Linked DNA regions of Arthrobacter globiformis. The protein of the gene in region 1 interacts with the protein of each later gene in a pairwise test. Links are inferred from orthologs where the notes say so. Each region holds a gene or a part of one and is shown on either strand. Other genes may lie near its edges.

What was found.
Region 2: the proteins of rlmB (region 1) and QFZ23_RS17425 interact in binary tests that used the Escherichia coli proteins (3 or more experiments, as listed by UniProt). The link is inferred for Arthrobacter globiformis from one-to-one orthologs.

What each region holds. Positions count from the first base shown.
Region 1 is NZ_JAUSZX010000001.1:1,084,113-1,091,696, reverse strand. Bases 2,194-4,979 are described here. They hold rlmB (23S rRNA (guanosine(2251)-2'-O)-methyltransferase RlmB), read right to left. Parts: upstream 4,190-4,979; coding sequence 3,197-4,189; downstream 2,194-3,196. Other genes in these bases: cysS (cysteine--tRNA ligase), read right to left, coding at 4,282-4,979; QFZ23_RS05135 (carbon-nitrogen hydrolase family protein), read left to right, coding at 2,195-3,004. Outside these bases: glycogen debranching protein GlgX, read right to left, coding at 1-2,081; more of cysS, read right to left, coding at 4,980-5,736; QFZ23_RS05120 (hypothetical protein), read right to left, coding at 5,769-6,095; ispF (2-C-methyl-D-erythritol 2,4-cyclodiphosphate synthase), read right to left, coding at 6,196-6,708; ispD (2-C-methyl-D-erythritol 4-phosphate cytidylyltransferase), read right to left, coding at 6,732-7,514. UniProt on the Escherichia coli protein: Specifically methylates the ribose of guanosine 2251 in 23S rRNA.
Region 2 is NZ_JAUSZX010000001.1:3,726,352-3,731,745, forward strand. Bases 2,400-5,394 are described here. They hold QFZ23_RS17425 (NAD(P)H-hydrate epimerase), read right to left. Parts: upstream 4,665-5,394; coding sequence 3,135-4,664; downstream 2,400-3,134. Other genes in these bases: glgX (glycogen debranching protein GlgX), read right to left, coding at 2,400-3,025; QFZ23_RS17430 (holo-ACP synthase), read right to left, coding at 4,684-5,031; glmS (glutamine--fructose-6-phosphate transaminase (isomerizing)), read right to left, coding at 5,037-5,394. In the rest of the region: treY (malto-oligosyltrehalose synthase), read right to left, coding at 1-521; more of glgX, read right to left, coding at 518-2,399. UniProt on the Escherichia coli protein: Bifunctional enzyme that catalyzes the epimerization of the S- and R-forms of NAD(P)HX and the dehydration of the S-form of NAD(P)HX at the expense of ADP, which is converted to AMP.

The sequences.
Region 1 (7,584 bases):
CCGGACGCCACGAGGGTGCCCTGGCGCCGGTCGTGCAGCTCGGACGTGGTGAGGCGCAGATCGAACAGCCGCTTGCCGGTGCCGTCGTCGTTGGTGACCTGCGGAAGGGTGACCACGATGTCCTCAGGGCCGCCGTTGACCACGATGAGCCCGGCCACGTGCCCGTCGTCGGAGCCGAGGAGCAGCTGAACCACCCGGTTCCCGTTGTCGTTCCACCGTTCCATGGACATGGGCTGCCCGGTCCGGTCGTACCAGTACAGGGAGGATCGGGCGTCGCGGACCGGATAGTCGTGCGGTTGGGCAGCCAGGAATTCCCGCCGGATCCGGATGACACGCTTGGTGCTGCGGAGCATGGCGTGGGATTCCGGCGTGCTGGTCCAGTCAATCCAGGTGAGCGTGTTGTCCTGGCAGTACGCGTTGTTGTTGCCCTGCTGGGTGCGGCCGAGTTCGTCTCCCGCCGTGATCATGGGGACGCCGATGGAAATCATGAGCGAGGCCATGAGGTTGCGCTGGCTCTGGGCGCGGCGCGTCAGAATGCCCTCGTCCTCGGTCCGCCCTTCGAAGCCATGGTTGTAACTGCGGTTGTCGCCATGCCCGTCCCGGTTCTGTTCCCCGTTCGCTTCGTTGTGCTTGCGGTCGTAGGACACGAGGTCTGTCATCGTGAAGCCGTCGTGGGCGGTAATGTAGTTCAGCGAGGCCATCCGGGAGCGGCCCGACGGCTCGAATAGGCTCGCCGAGCCGGACAGTGCATCGGCCAGCCGGGCTACGGATCCCCCCTGGCCGCCGTTGTCGAGGGCGGCACGGTCCGCCAGCCAGAAGGAGCGCACGGCGTCCCGGTAGTGATCGTTCCAGTCGACCCAACCGCCGGGGAAACGGCCGGTCTGCCAGCCGCCGTAGCCCACGTCCCACGGTTCCGCGATCAGCTTGACGCGGGAGAGCGAGGGATCGGCGGCGACCGCCACGAGGAACGGGTGGTGGGGATCGAACTCGTTGGCTGCATTCCGGCAGAGCGTGACGGCCAGGTCGAAGCGGAAGCCGTCGATATGGAACTCGTCCACCCAGTACCGCAGCGAGTCCAGCACCATCTGGACGACGCGGGGCTCGGCGAAGTTGAGCGTGTTGCCGCAGCCCGTAGTATCGACGTATTTTCCGTGGCCGTCGGTGCGGTAGTACTTCTGCTCTCCCAGCCCCCGAAAGCTTAGGGTGGCCCCGTCCGGCCCGCCTTCGGCCGTGTGGTTGTAGACGACGTCGAGGATGACCTCGATGCCGGCTGCATGCAGCACCTTGACCATTCCCTTGAATTCATCCTGGACGGCCTGCGGTCCGGCTTCCTGCGCGGACTCGGTGGCGTACGCCGGGTGCGGGGCGAAGAACGCCGCCGTGTTGTAGCCCCAATAGTTGGTGAGGCCGAGGTTCTGGAGGTGGGGCTCGTCCAGATGGAAATGCACCGGCAGCAGCTGCAGGGCGGTGATGCCAAGACCTGTGAGGTGTTCGATCATCGCGGGATGGGCCATGCCGGCATACGTGCCGCGCAGCGCCTGGGGGATGTCTGGATGGAGCATGCTCTGTCCGCGGACGTGTGCCTCGTAGATGATGGTGTTGCGCCACGGAGTATTTGGCTTCTCGTCCGTGGCCCAGTCGAAGTCGGAAGAAATCCTGACGCTGGTCAGGAAGCCGTGGCGTTCATCCACTGCCCGGCCGTAGGGGTCCAGCAACAGCGGTTGCCGGCTGCCGTCGTCATCAAAATCAACGGAGGGGACCGCCAGCGGCAGCACCTCTTCGCCCTTCGCTGCGGCTTCGCCCCGGGGAGCTGCAAGGAAGCCGTACCGGGATCCCACGGGGAAACCGTCGACCACCCCGTGGTGGACACCGTTCGTGAGGCTGGACAGGGTCTGAAGCCGCCAACTCTGGCCGGGCGCCTGATAGGCCACCTCAAGCGTCGTGATGCCGGGAGCGTACACGGCGACGTTTGCACGGCTGCCTGATGTACCCCCCGGACCTTGGCGCGCTTCGCTGACCCCGAGGGGAAAGGCCTGGGAGTCATCCACCGTCAGGGCTGTGTCTAAAAGGGGCATTACCATCAATTAAAGCTTAGCCGTCACGTCCAAATCGCTGATCTTCTCCCGCGAGTTGCGCGTGGGCAATTGTGGTGGCACTGCTGACCGCTGTTGAGACGCACCGACTGGAGGTTTTCGTGAAGATTGCATTGGCCCAGATCATCACCGGAAGGGACGTGGCCGGGAACCTCACCGTGGTCGAAGAATGCGCCCGCCGCGCCAAGGACGGCGGCGCCGAGATCGTCGTTTTCCCCGAGGCCACCATGCGCGCTTTCGGCAACTCGCTGCTGGACATCGCCGAGCCTTTGGACGGCCCCTGGGCCAGCCGCGTCCGCTCGATTGCCGGCGAGTTGGGGATCGTGATTGTTGCCGGGATGTTCACCCCGGGTTCATCGCCATCCGAGGGGCAGACGAAAGTCCGCAACACGCTGCTGGTGACCGGCCCGGGCGTGGACGCCAGCTACGACAAGGTGCACTTGTTCGACGCCTTCGGATTCCTGGAGTCCGACACCGTGGACGCCGGCACCGGCCCTGTAACGTTCGACGTCGGCGACCTCACCTTTGGTCTGGCCACCTGCTACGACATCCGTTTCCCGGCCCTCTTCACGGCCAATGCCGATCGCGGAGCGGTCGCCAACATCGTCTGTGCTTCCTGGGGTTCGGGCCCCGGCAAGGTGGACCAGTGGCAACTCCTGGCCCGGGCCCGCGCCGTGGACACCACCACGTACGTCCTCGCCTGCGGTCAGGGCGACCCCGCCACGCAGGGCATCGAGCCCCGCGGCGCAGCGCCCACGGGCGTCGGACACAGCGCCGTCGTCTCACCTTTCGGCGAGGTGCTCCAGGAGCTCGACGGCGCCCCCGGCCTCCTGTTCGCCGACCTGGACCCCGATCTGGTCAAGGAAGCCCGCACCAAACTCCCAGTCCTGGCCAACCGCCGGGAATTCTAGAAAAACGCTTCCTCAGCTCTCGTCGCCCAAAACGGAACGCTCGCGCAGATCCTGCAGTAAAAGCGCAAATGCTTCCGCACCTAGGTGCGGAAGCATTTGCCGTGTCGCTGCGAAAGCCGAGGAAGCGTTCCCGATTTTCTTGCGAAAGCCGAGGAAGCGTCTGGGGTCTCGACGGGAAGGGTCCCCGTGGGCTTACTTGACGGAGCGCTGGCGGGAGACCTCGTAGAGCGAGATGCCGACGGCCATGGAAGCGTTCAGGGATTCCATGGCGGAGTCGATCGGGATGGAGACGATCTGGTCGCAGTTTTCCCGGACGAGGCGGCTGAGGCCCTTGCCTTCGGAGCCGACCACGATGCAGACGGGTTCGGTGGCGAGCGTCAGGTCCGGCAGCGAGACGTCGCCGTCGCCGTCGAGCCCCAGCACGAAGATGCCCATGTTCTTGAACTGCTTCAGGGCGTTGTTCAGGTTCGAGGCACGGGCCACGGGCACGCGGACGGCCGCCCCGGCGCTGGTCTTCCAGGCTGCGGCGGTGACGCCCACGGAGCGGCGCTCCGGGACAATGACGCCGTGGCCGCTGAATGCGGACACCGAGCGGATGATGGCGCCCAGGTTGCGGGGATCCGTAATGCCGTCGAGGGCGACAAAGAGGGGTGCGTTCGCGACATGTCCCTTCTTCCAGCGTTCCACGGTCTGTTCAGCGAGATCGTAGGCGTCCTGGTATTCGTACGGCGGGATCTGCAGCACGAGGCCCTGGTGCACGGCGTCGTCGGTCATCCGGTCGAGCTCAGGCTTGCCGGTTTCCAGCAGCGGGATGCCGCGTTCGGCAGCGAGTTTGAGGGATTCCTTGACGCGGTCGTCCATCTCGATGCGGATGGCCACGTGCAGTGCCTTCGCCGGGATCCCGGCCCGGAGCGCCTCCACGACAGAGTTGCGGCCCGTGACCACTTCCTCGGTGGCACGGCCCTTCGGGCCCGACCGGGCACCGGCGCTGCGGCCGCCGCCGGAGCGCTTGGCCTCGGAGCGCTCGGAGAGCTGCTTGTTCTTGTAGGCCTTGTGATACGGGCGGTCTTCGGCCTTGGGGGTTGGCCCCTTGCCTTCGAGTGCCTTGCGGCCGTGGCCACCGGTTCCGGTGGTGGGGCCCTTCTTGAGCTTGCGGATTGCGCCCGGGCGACCGTTGTTGGCCATGAGTTCCACCCTTGGTTGTGTTGAGTACGTCTGCACTCCAGTCTACTGACTGGCGTTAAATCGTTAACCGGACGGCCCAGGAGCCGCGAAGGCTAGCCGCGCTGCAGGCTCCACGTGGCGCCGTCGGCGTTGTCCTCCACCAGGACGCCGGCCGCCGCGAGGGTGTCCCGGATGGCGTCCGAGGCAGCCCAGTCTTTTCTTGAGCGGGCTTCGGCGCGGGCAGCGAGCTGCGCTTCAATCAACGTGCCGAGGGCACTGGTGGCCTGGTCGTCGACGGCCGGCTGCGCGGCGGCGCTGATGCCCAGGACCCTGAGCATGTCGGTCACGCTGGCCAGCGCCTGCCGGGCAGCCGCGAGGTCGCCATCGGTGAGCGCTGAGTTTCCAGCGCGGACCGTGTCGTGCAGCACCGCGAGGGCCTGCGGCACGTTGAGGTCGTCATCCATCGCAGCGGCGAACGCCTCAGGAACGGTGCCGTGGCTGTCAAACAGCAGGGCACCGTCGGAGGACAGCGCCCGGACGGCGCGGGCCACGAAGCCGTCAATGCGCTCGACGGCGGCAGCGGCCTCCTGCAGCGACGTCGGCTGGTAGTCCAGCACCGAGCGGTACTGTGCTTGGCCCAGGTAGTATCGGACGACCCGCGGCGGCGCGAGCTCCAGCATCTCCGCCGGGCTGACCGTGTTGCCGACGGACTTCGACATTTTTTCGCCCTGGTACGTGACCATGCCGTTGTGCATCCAGAAGTTCGCGAAGCCGTGGCCGGCCGCCTGGGATTGCGCCATCTCGTTTTCGTGGTGCGGGAACCGCAGGTCGAGGCCGCCGCCGTGGATGTCGAATTCGGTGCCGAGGTATTTAGTGACCATCGCCGAGCATTCGAGGTGCCAGCCCGGGCGGCCGGGGCCCCACGGCGACACCCAGCTCGCCGTCGTCGGCTCCCCCTCTTTATGGCCCTTCCAGAGGGCGAAGTCACGAGGGTCTTTTTTGCCGCGCGGGTCGGCGTCGGCGGCGCCCTGCATGTCATCGATCTTCTGGCGCGTCAGTGCGCCGTACTTGTTCCAGGAGCGCACGTCGAAGTAGACGTCCCCCGAGCCGTCGAGGGCAGGGTACGCGTGGCCGCGGTCGATCAGCTGCTGGATGAGGGCGTGCATCTCGGGGATGTGACCCGTCGCCCGGGGTTCGTAGGTGGGCCGGGAGACTCCGAGGGTGTCGTAGGCCTTGAGGAACTCCTGCTCATACCGGTAGGCCAGAGCCCACCATTCCTCCTCCGGCACGGAGCCGGGCTCCTGCTCGAAATCCGGGTGGAACGAGGCCTCGGACTTGGCGAGGATCTTGTCGTCGATGTCGGTGACGTTACGGACCACGGTGACGCGGAAGCCGCGGTACTCAAGCCAGCGGGTGAGCTGGTCGAAGGCGATCGCGGAGCGGATGTGTCCCACGTGCGGCATGCCCTGCACCGTGGCGCCGCAGTAGTACAGGCTTACCTTGCCCGGTACCAGGGGAACGAAGTCACGGACTTCGGCGGATGCAGTGTCGTAAAAGCGCAGGGTCACCGCTCCAGATTAGCCGATGCCAATGTCCCCGCTTACCTGCAGACCTCGCCGATCCTGTTGTTCTGCTTGGCGAGTTCCGCCGTCTGCTCTGCGCTCTTGTTTCCCAGCGACGTGCCTGCCACCTGCTTCATGATGTCGGCCATCTTCTGGATGGGGTCGGCGACGTCCTGGGCCACCTTGTCGGCGACCTCCTGGTAGTGCTTGGCGATCTGGTCGGCCTGCTGCTGCTGGTTGCCCGTGGGCTTGAACGTGTCTCCCTGCAGGAACTTGCAGCTCTCCTCGACGCTCATGCGGGGGCTGCCGGCACAGCCGGCCAGAAGCATCCCTGCGATCACGACAGCGGGAAGCAACTTTTTCACGGCGGGTCTCCTGGGATTGCGGTACTCGTGCTTATTCCAGCCTAGGCGATTTGGCGGTGGGGGCGGACAGCCGCCCTGCGGGCCGGTTACATCGGAGCAGCTACGCCGCCGGGTAGACCAGGGCCGTGGCCACAGCGGAAATGCCTTCGCCGCGGCCGGTGAAGCCGAGGCCGTCGCTGGTGGTGGCGGTGACGCTGACCGGGGCGTCCGCGGCCCCGGTGAGAACTCGCTGGGATTCTTCCCTGCGCGGCCCAAACTTGGGCCGGTTGCCTACGAACTGCACCGCGATATTGCCGATCTCGAAGCCTGCTGCCCGGACGATCCGGGCTGCTTCGGCCAGCAGCGTGACTCCGGAGGCCCCGGCGAACTCGGGCCGGTCTGTCCCGAAGTGGGTGCCCAGATCCCCGATCCCGCATGCAGAGAACAGCGCGTCGGCTGCGGCGTGCGCCACGGGATCGCCGTCAGAATGGCCGGCGAGGCCCCGCTCCCCCTCCCAGAAAAGCCCGCCCAGCCAGAGCGGCCGCGGGTCGCTGTCCGGGGCAAAGGCGTGCACGTCGATGCCGATGCCTGTCCGTGGCAGGAGCACGGAGGTCCGCGAAGCGTTGTCTGTCATGGCGCCTTTCGTCATGTGGTTGATCAGCCTTCCACCCAACGGGCGCCGAGGGGGCCTTCGAGCAGACCCTCGGCGATGATGAGGTCCAGCGGCGTGGTGATTTTCAGGGACTGGCTGGCCCCGCGGACGGCATGCACTGGCACCCCGAGAAGCTCAACCAGCATGGCGTCGTCGGTAACCGCGGCGGCTTGGCGCTCATCGAAGCCCGAGGCTGCCTCGTGTGCCTGCCGCAGAACGGAGAGCTTGAACCCCTGCGGGGTCTGGACCGCCCGGAGCTCCTCCCGTGGGGCGGTTCCCGTGACGAGTTCAGGTGCGATGTCCGTGGCCGGCCCCTCGGTGGCGGTGACCGTTTTGACCGTGTCCACCACCGGAATTACCGGAATCACTGCTTCGGCGCCGGCGGCCAGCGCCTGGGTCACGCGGTGGAAGACCTGCTCCGGCGTCAGCGCACGTGCTGCGTCATGGACCAGGACCGCTTCGGTGCCGTCCTCCACGGCGGCCAGTGCAGCGCGGACGGAATCCGCCCGGGAGGCTCCGCCGTCGACCATGGTCACGAGCGGGCCGCCGTCCACCAGCTCCACCCGGAAGTCCTCGCAGAGCCGGCGAAGCCTCTCTTCCCCTGACGGAAGCGCGATGCACACCTGGCTGGCAATGCCTGCCGCGACGATCCCGCGGAGCGCATGCATGAGGATCGGTTCACCGCCCAGCGGCACGGCGGCCTTCGGCATGCCATACCCCAACCTCTGCCCGGAACCGGCGGCGACGAGGATCACGGCGGTCACAGGGCGCTTGGGTGCAGTGTTCATGCGCTCTAGCCTACGTCCCTGCCTCACTCCCCCTCCATCTCCCAACTCAGTAGCAGCTGCGGGCGTTCTC
Region 2 (5,394 bases), 2.6 Mb from region 1 along the record:
TCGCGCGGGGAGTCGCCCTCGGTGTAGCTGCCGTCGGCCAGCGGGAAGCGGTGGTCGTAGTACCGCAGCTCCCCGTCCTTGATTTCGAGCTGGTCCAGATCGTCGTCGCTGCCGAGGACCGGGAGCCGGATGCGTCCCCCGGCGAGGTCCCAGTCGACGTCGAACGCTTCCGCGTAGCGGGACTGGCGCCCTTCCTTGAGCAGCGACCACCACCAGGGGTTCTGCGCCGGCGTGGCCACGCCGACGTGGTTGGGCACGATGTCGATCAGCACGCCCATGCCGGCGGCTCGGGCCGCCTTGGAGACGGCCGCCAGACCCTCCGGGCCGCCCCGTTCAGGGTCGACGGCGGAGGGATCGGTGACGTCGTACCCGTGGTCCGACCCCTGTTCGGCAGTCAGGACCGGTGACAGGTAGACCCAGTCGACGCCGAGCGTGCGCAGGTACGGCACGGTTTCAGCCGCGTCGAACAGCGTGAACCCCTGCCTGATCTGCAGCCGGTACGTGGAGACGGGAGTTTTCACGCGCCCTCCCCTGCCGGCTTGCCCGACTTCGAGTTGCCGGCCCGCCGGCCCGCAGGCTTCCGCGCCGGTTTTTCCGCTGGCTGCTCCTCCGCGGCCTTCGCAGGTGCAGCCGGCTCAGCGGCAGGTTCAGCAGCAGGCTCCGCAACCGGCTCAGCGGCAGGCTCTGCAACCGGGTCGGCGGCAGGTTCAGCAGCAGGTTCAGCAGCCGGCGCCGCGGCCGGGTCCGCAGAAGGTTCAGCCGCAGATGCATCTGCCGGCTCTGCAGCAGGTTCAGCAGGCTTCCTTGTACTGGCCGGTTCGGGAACGGCGGGTGCGGTGAGCGCCGCGGTCTCAGCGGTGGCGGTCTGCGTCAGCGCCGCAAGCGAGGCAGCCACGGAATGATCGGGCTCCACCGTCGGTGCGCTGTGGGCTCGCAGCACCACCAGGGACTTGGCGGCGACGGACAGGATGGTTCCGGCGTCCGCGGGCTTGGAGTCGGCGCCTTCTCCGGCGGTGTCGATGATGACGTCCCAGGCCGGTGCGTACTCGTCCGGCGGCAGCGTGAACTCGACGTCGCCGTCGTGGGCGTTGAAGTACAGCAGGAAGTTCACATCCGTGATCCGGCGGCCACGGCTGTCATGGCCCTGGATGCCGTCGCCGTTGAGGAACATGCCCACGGAGCGGCCGAAGCCGCTGTCCCAGTCCTCCGGCTGCATGAGGTTGCCGTCGGGATCAAGCCAGACGATGTCCGGCAGCCGTTCGCCTTCGCCTCGCCGTACCGGCCTGCCGTCGAAGAAGCGGCTGCGCCGGAAGGTGGGGTGCTTGGCGCGCAGCGAGTTGACGGCTGCGGTGAATTCGATGAGCGGCTGGTCCACACTGTCCCAGTTGACCCAGGTCAGTTCGGAGTCCTGGCAGTACCCGTTGTTGTTGCCCTGCTGGGTGCGGCCGAGCTCGTCGCCGTGCAGGATCATGGGCACGCCCTGCGAGAGCAGCATGGTGGCGATGAAGTTGCGCTGCTGCCGCGCCCGGAGCCCCAGCACCTTGGGATCGTCCGAGGGGCCCTCTGCCCCGCAGTTCCAGGAGCGGTTGTGCGATTCGCCGTCCTTGTTGTCCTCGCCGTTGGCGTCGTTGTGCTTCTCGTTGTAGGACACCAGGTCCCGCAGCGTGAAGCCGTCGTGCGCGGTGACGAAGTTGATGGACGCCACCGGGCGGCGGCCGGAGTGCTCGTAGAGGTCCGCCGAGCCGGTGATGCGTGAGGCGAACTCGCCCAGCGTGGCAGGTTCGCCGCGCCAGAAGTCGCGCACGGTGTCGCGGTACTTGCCGTTCCATTCGGTCCACTGCGGCGGGAAGTTGCCCACCTGGTAGCCGCCGGGCCCGACGTCCCACGGCTCGGCGATGAGTTTGACCTGGGACACCACGGGATCCTGCTGGATGAGTTCGAAGAACGTGGAGAGCCGGTCGACGTCGTAAAATTCGCGGGCCAGCGCGGCGGCGAGGTCGAAGCGGAACCCGTCCACGTGCATTTCGGTGACCCAGTAGCGCAGCGAATCCATGAGCAGCTGCAGGGAGTGGGGCTGGCGGACGTTCAGGGTGTTGCCGGTGCCCGTGTAGTCCATGTAGTACTGCTTGTCGTCCTCCACCAGGCGGTAGTAGGCCTCGTTGTCGATGCCCTTGAAGCTCAGGGTGGGGCCGAGGTGGTTGCCTTCGGCGGTGTGGTTGTAGACGACGTCGAGGATGACCTCGATGCCTGCCCGGTGCAGCGAGCGGACCATCGCCTTGAAGTCCTGGACCTGCTGGCCGGTGTCGCCGGTGGAGCTGTAGGTGTTCTGCGGCGCGAAGAAGCCGATGGTGTTGTAGCCCCAGTAGTTGCTCAGGCCCTTCTCCTGCAAGATGCCGTCGTTGACGAACTGGTGCACGGGCATGAGCTCGATCGCGGTGACGCCCAGCTTCTGCAGGTGCGAGATCACGGCCGGGTGTGCCACGCCGGCGTACGTGCCGCGCTGCTCCTCGGGAATCTCCGGGTGCAGCTCGGTGAGTCCCCTGACGTGCGCCTCGTAGATGACCGACTTGTGGTACGGGATGCGCAGGTTCTGGTCGTTGTCCCAGTCGAAGAACGGGTTGATGACCACGCCCATCATCATGTGCGGCGCAGAGTCGGCGTCGTTCTTGGAAGAGGGGTCGCCCATGTTGTACGAGAAAAGGGCGGGATCCCAGTCGATCTGGCCGGAGACTGCCTTGGCGTAGGGGTCAAGGAGCAGCTTGTTGGCGTTGAAGCGCTGGCCCTTGGCGGGGTCGTAGGGTCCGTGCACGCGGTAGCCGTACTTCTGCCCGGGCTGAATCTGGGGCAGGTAGCAGTGCCACACATAACCGTCCACTTCGCGGAGCGTTACGCGGGTTTCGGTCCCCTCGTCGTCGAAGAGGCAGAGTTCCACCTTGTCTGCGTGCTCGCTGAACAATGCGAAGTTGGTTCCCGTGCCGTCAAATGTGGCTCCCAGCGGGTAAGCCGATCCGGGCCAGATTTCCATTCGTGCTCCTATACATCGTCCAACACTGCGTCCGGCAGGCTTCACGCACTACCTGCAGGTAACTTGGTCTTACCGTAGCGGGTGGGTGTGACTATTACGCGACCGACAGCTAATTACTAAGCGTGCTGACTTTACCCCATATTTCGGGCAGGGCGTCGCAAATCCGCCCCGCCGTCAGCGGTCCGCCGGCTGCAGCCGCCGCTCCCGCGAGGCCGTGCAGGCTCGCCCCCATGGCGGCAATGGCCGCCCAGCGTTCGTCCGGATCGATGCCCATCCCCCGGAAGCGTCCGACGTCGGACCCCACCTGGGCGAGCAGCGCACCAATGATTCCGGCCAGCACATCGCCGCTTCCGGCGGTGGCCAGCCAGGGCGTTCCCTCGGACTGGCTGTAGAAATCCTGGTACGGCGACGCCACCAGCGTGCTGGCGCCCTTCAGCAGCACTGTGGCCTCCGTCAGGCCGGCGGCGCGGCGCACGGCAGCGAGGGTGGAGGCGTCGACGGCCTCGCGGTCCAGGTCCGCGCCGAGTCGCTGCAGCAGGCTGGCCAGCTCGCCGGCGTGCGGAGTCAGCACCACCTGCGGGGCCAGCACGTCGGGCAGCACGGGCAGGGCGCCGGCGTCGGCAACGGTGGGCAGGCCGGAGTCGACCGCGTCCCGGACGCGCTGCATCTCGTCCTCGTCCGTGCCGTCCATCCCGGAACCGACCAGCCAGGCCTGGACGTGGGTCTCTGCCGCGGTGCCGGTGCTGCAGACAACCTCGGGGCAGCTGTGGCGGATGAGGTCGGCAACCTCCGGCGGCCCGACGTAGCGAACCATCCCCACGCCCGCGGAGAGCGCCCCGCGGCAGGCGAGCACGGCGGCGCCGGGGTAGGCCGGGGATCCGGCCACCACTCCGAGGACGCCCCGCGAATACTTATGGGATCGCCGCGCGGGGCGCGGGAGCAAGGCGGCCAGGTCGGAGGCCTCCAGGCGTCGCATGGCGGGCCAAGGGAGTGAGTCCTCAATGCCGATCGGGACCACTACCACCCGGCCGGCGAAATCCGCTCCCGGGTCCGCCAGCAGACCTGCCTTGGCCCCGCCGAACGTGACGGTGATGTCGGCGGGCAGCACCGGGCCGGCGGCCTCCCCGGTGTCCGCATCAACGCCGCTGGGCACGTCGCACGCCACCACGAGGCCGTGGGACCCTCCCGCCAGCCGCGACACGAGTTCCGCCGAGGCTCCCCGGAGTCCGCCCTGGGCGCCGGTTCCGAGCAGCGCGTCAATAACGACGTCGGCCCTGCCGGCCAGCGCTGCCAGCTCGCCGGCGTTAGCGTCAGTTAGCGTCAGCACCCGGCCACCGGCGCGCCGAAAGGCGGCCAGACCGTCCGGGTGAGCCGTGTCAGAGGCGAGGAACGCTGTCGTCCGCATTCCCCGTCCGGCGAGGTGCGCGGCAGCGAAGAGGCCGTCGCCGCCGTTGTTGCCCTTGCCGGCCAGGACGGCAACGCTGGAGCCGTACAGGCGGCGTCCGCGGCTGCGCAGCTCCGTGATGGCGGCGCCGGCCATGCCGCGGGCCGCCCGCTGCATGAGAACAGCGCCCATACCTGAATCCAGCAGGGGCTTTTCAGCCTCCCTGATCTGGGTTCCGGTATAGGCGCTGATCATTTGGTCAGTCCGTCCGGGGTCAGCCCTCGGCCAGGACCGTGGCCGTGGCGATGCCACCGTCGTGGCTCATGGACAGGTGCCACCGCTTGACGCCTTTGGCTTCGGCAACAGCGAGCACCGTTCCCTTGACCTGGATCGTGGGGCCGTTCTGGTCCAACCCGATCCAGCAGTCCTGCCAGTTCATGCCGGCCGGCGCGCCCAGGACCTTGGCCACGGCTTCCTTGGCGGCAAACCGCGCCGCCAGGGAGCGGGTGTTCAGTTCCCGTTCGGCCGGCACAAACAGCCGGTCCCGCAGCCCCGGAGTGCGCTCCAGCTGCCGCCCGAAGCGCTCGATGTCCACTACGTCCACGCCGATGCCAACAATCATGGGGCTTACTCTACTGTGACGCTCTTGGCCAGGTTGCGCGGCTGGTCCACGTCGTAGCCCTTGGCGGCGGCGAGTTCGCACGCGAAGATCTGCAGTGGAACGGTGGTCAGCAACGGCATGAGCAGCGTCGGGGTTTCCGGGACGTAGAAGACGTGCTCGGCGTAGTCTCGGACCGCTTCGTCGCCTTCTTCGGCGATCACCAGAGTGCGGGCACCGCGGGCCCGGATCTCCTGGATGTTGGACACCACCTTGGAGTGCAGCGAGTCGCGTCCGCGCGGGGACGGGACCACCACGAACACCGGCTGGCCCTCGTCGATCAGCGCGATCGGGCCGTGCTTGAGCTCACCGGCCGCGAAGCCCTCG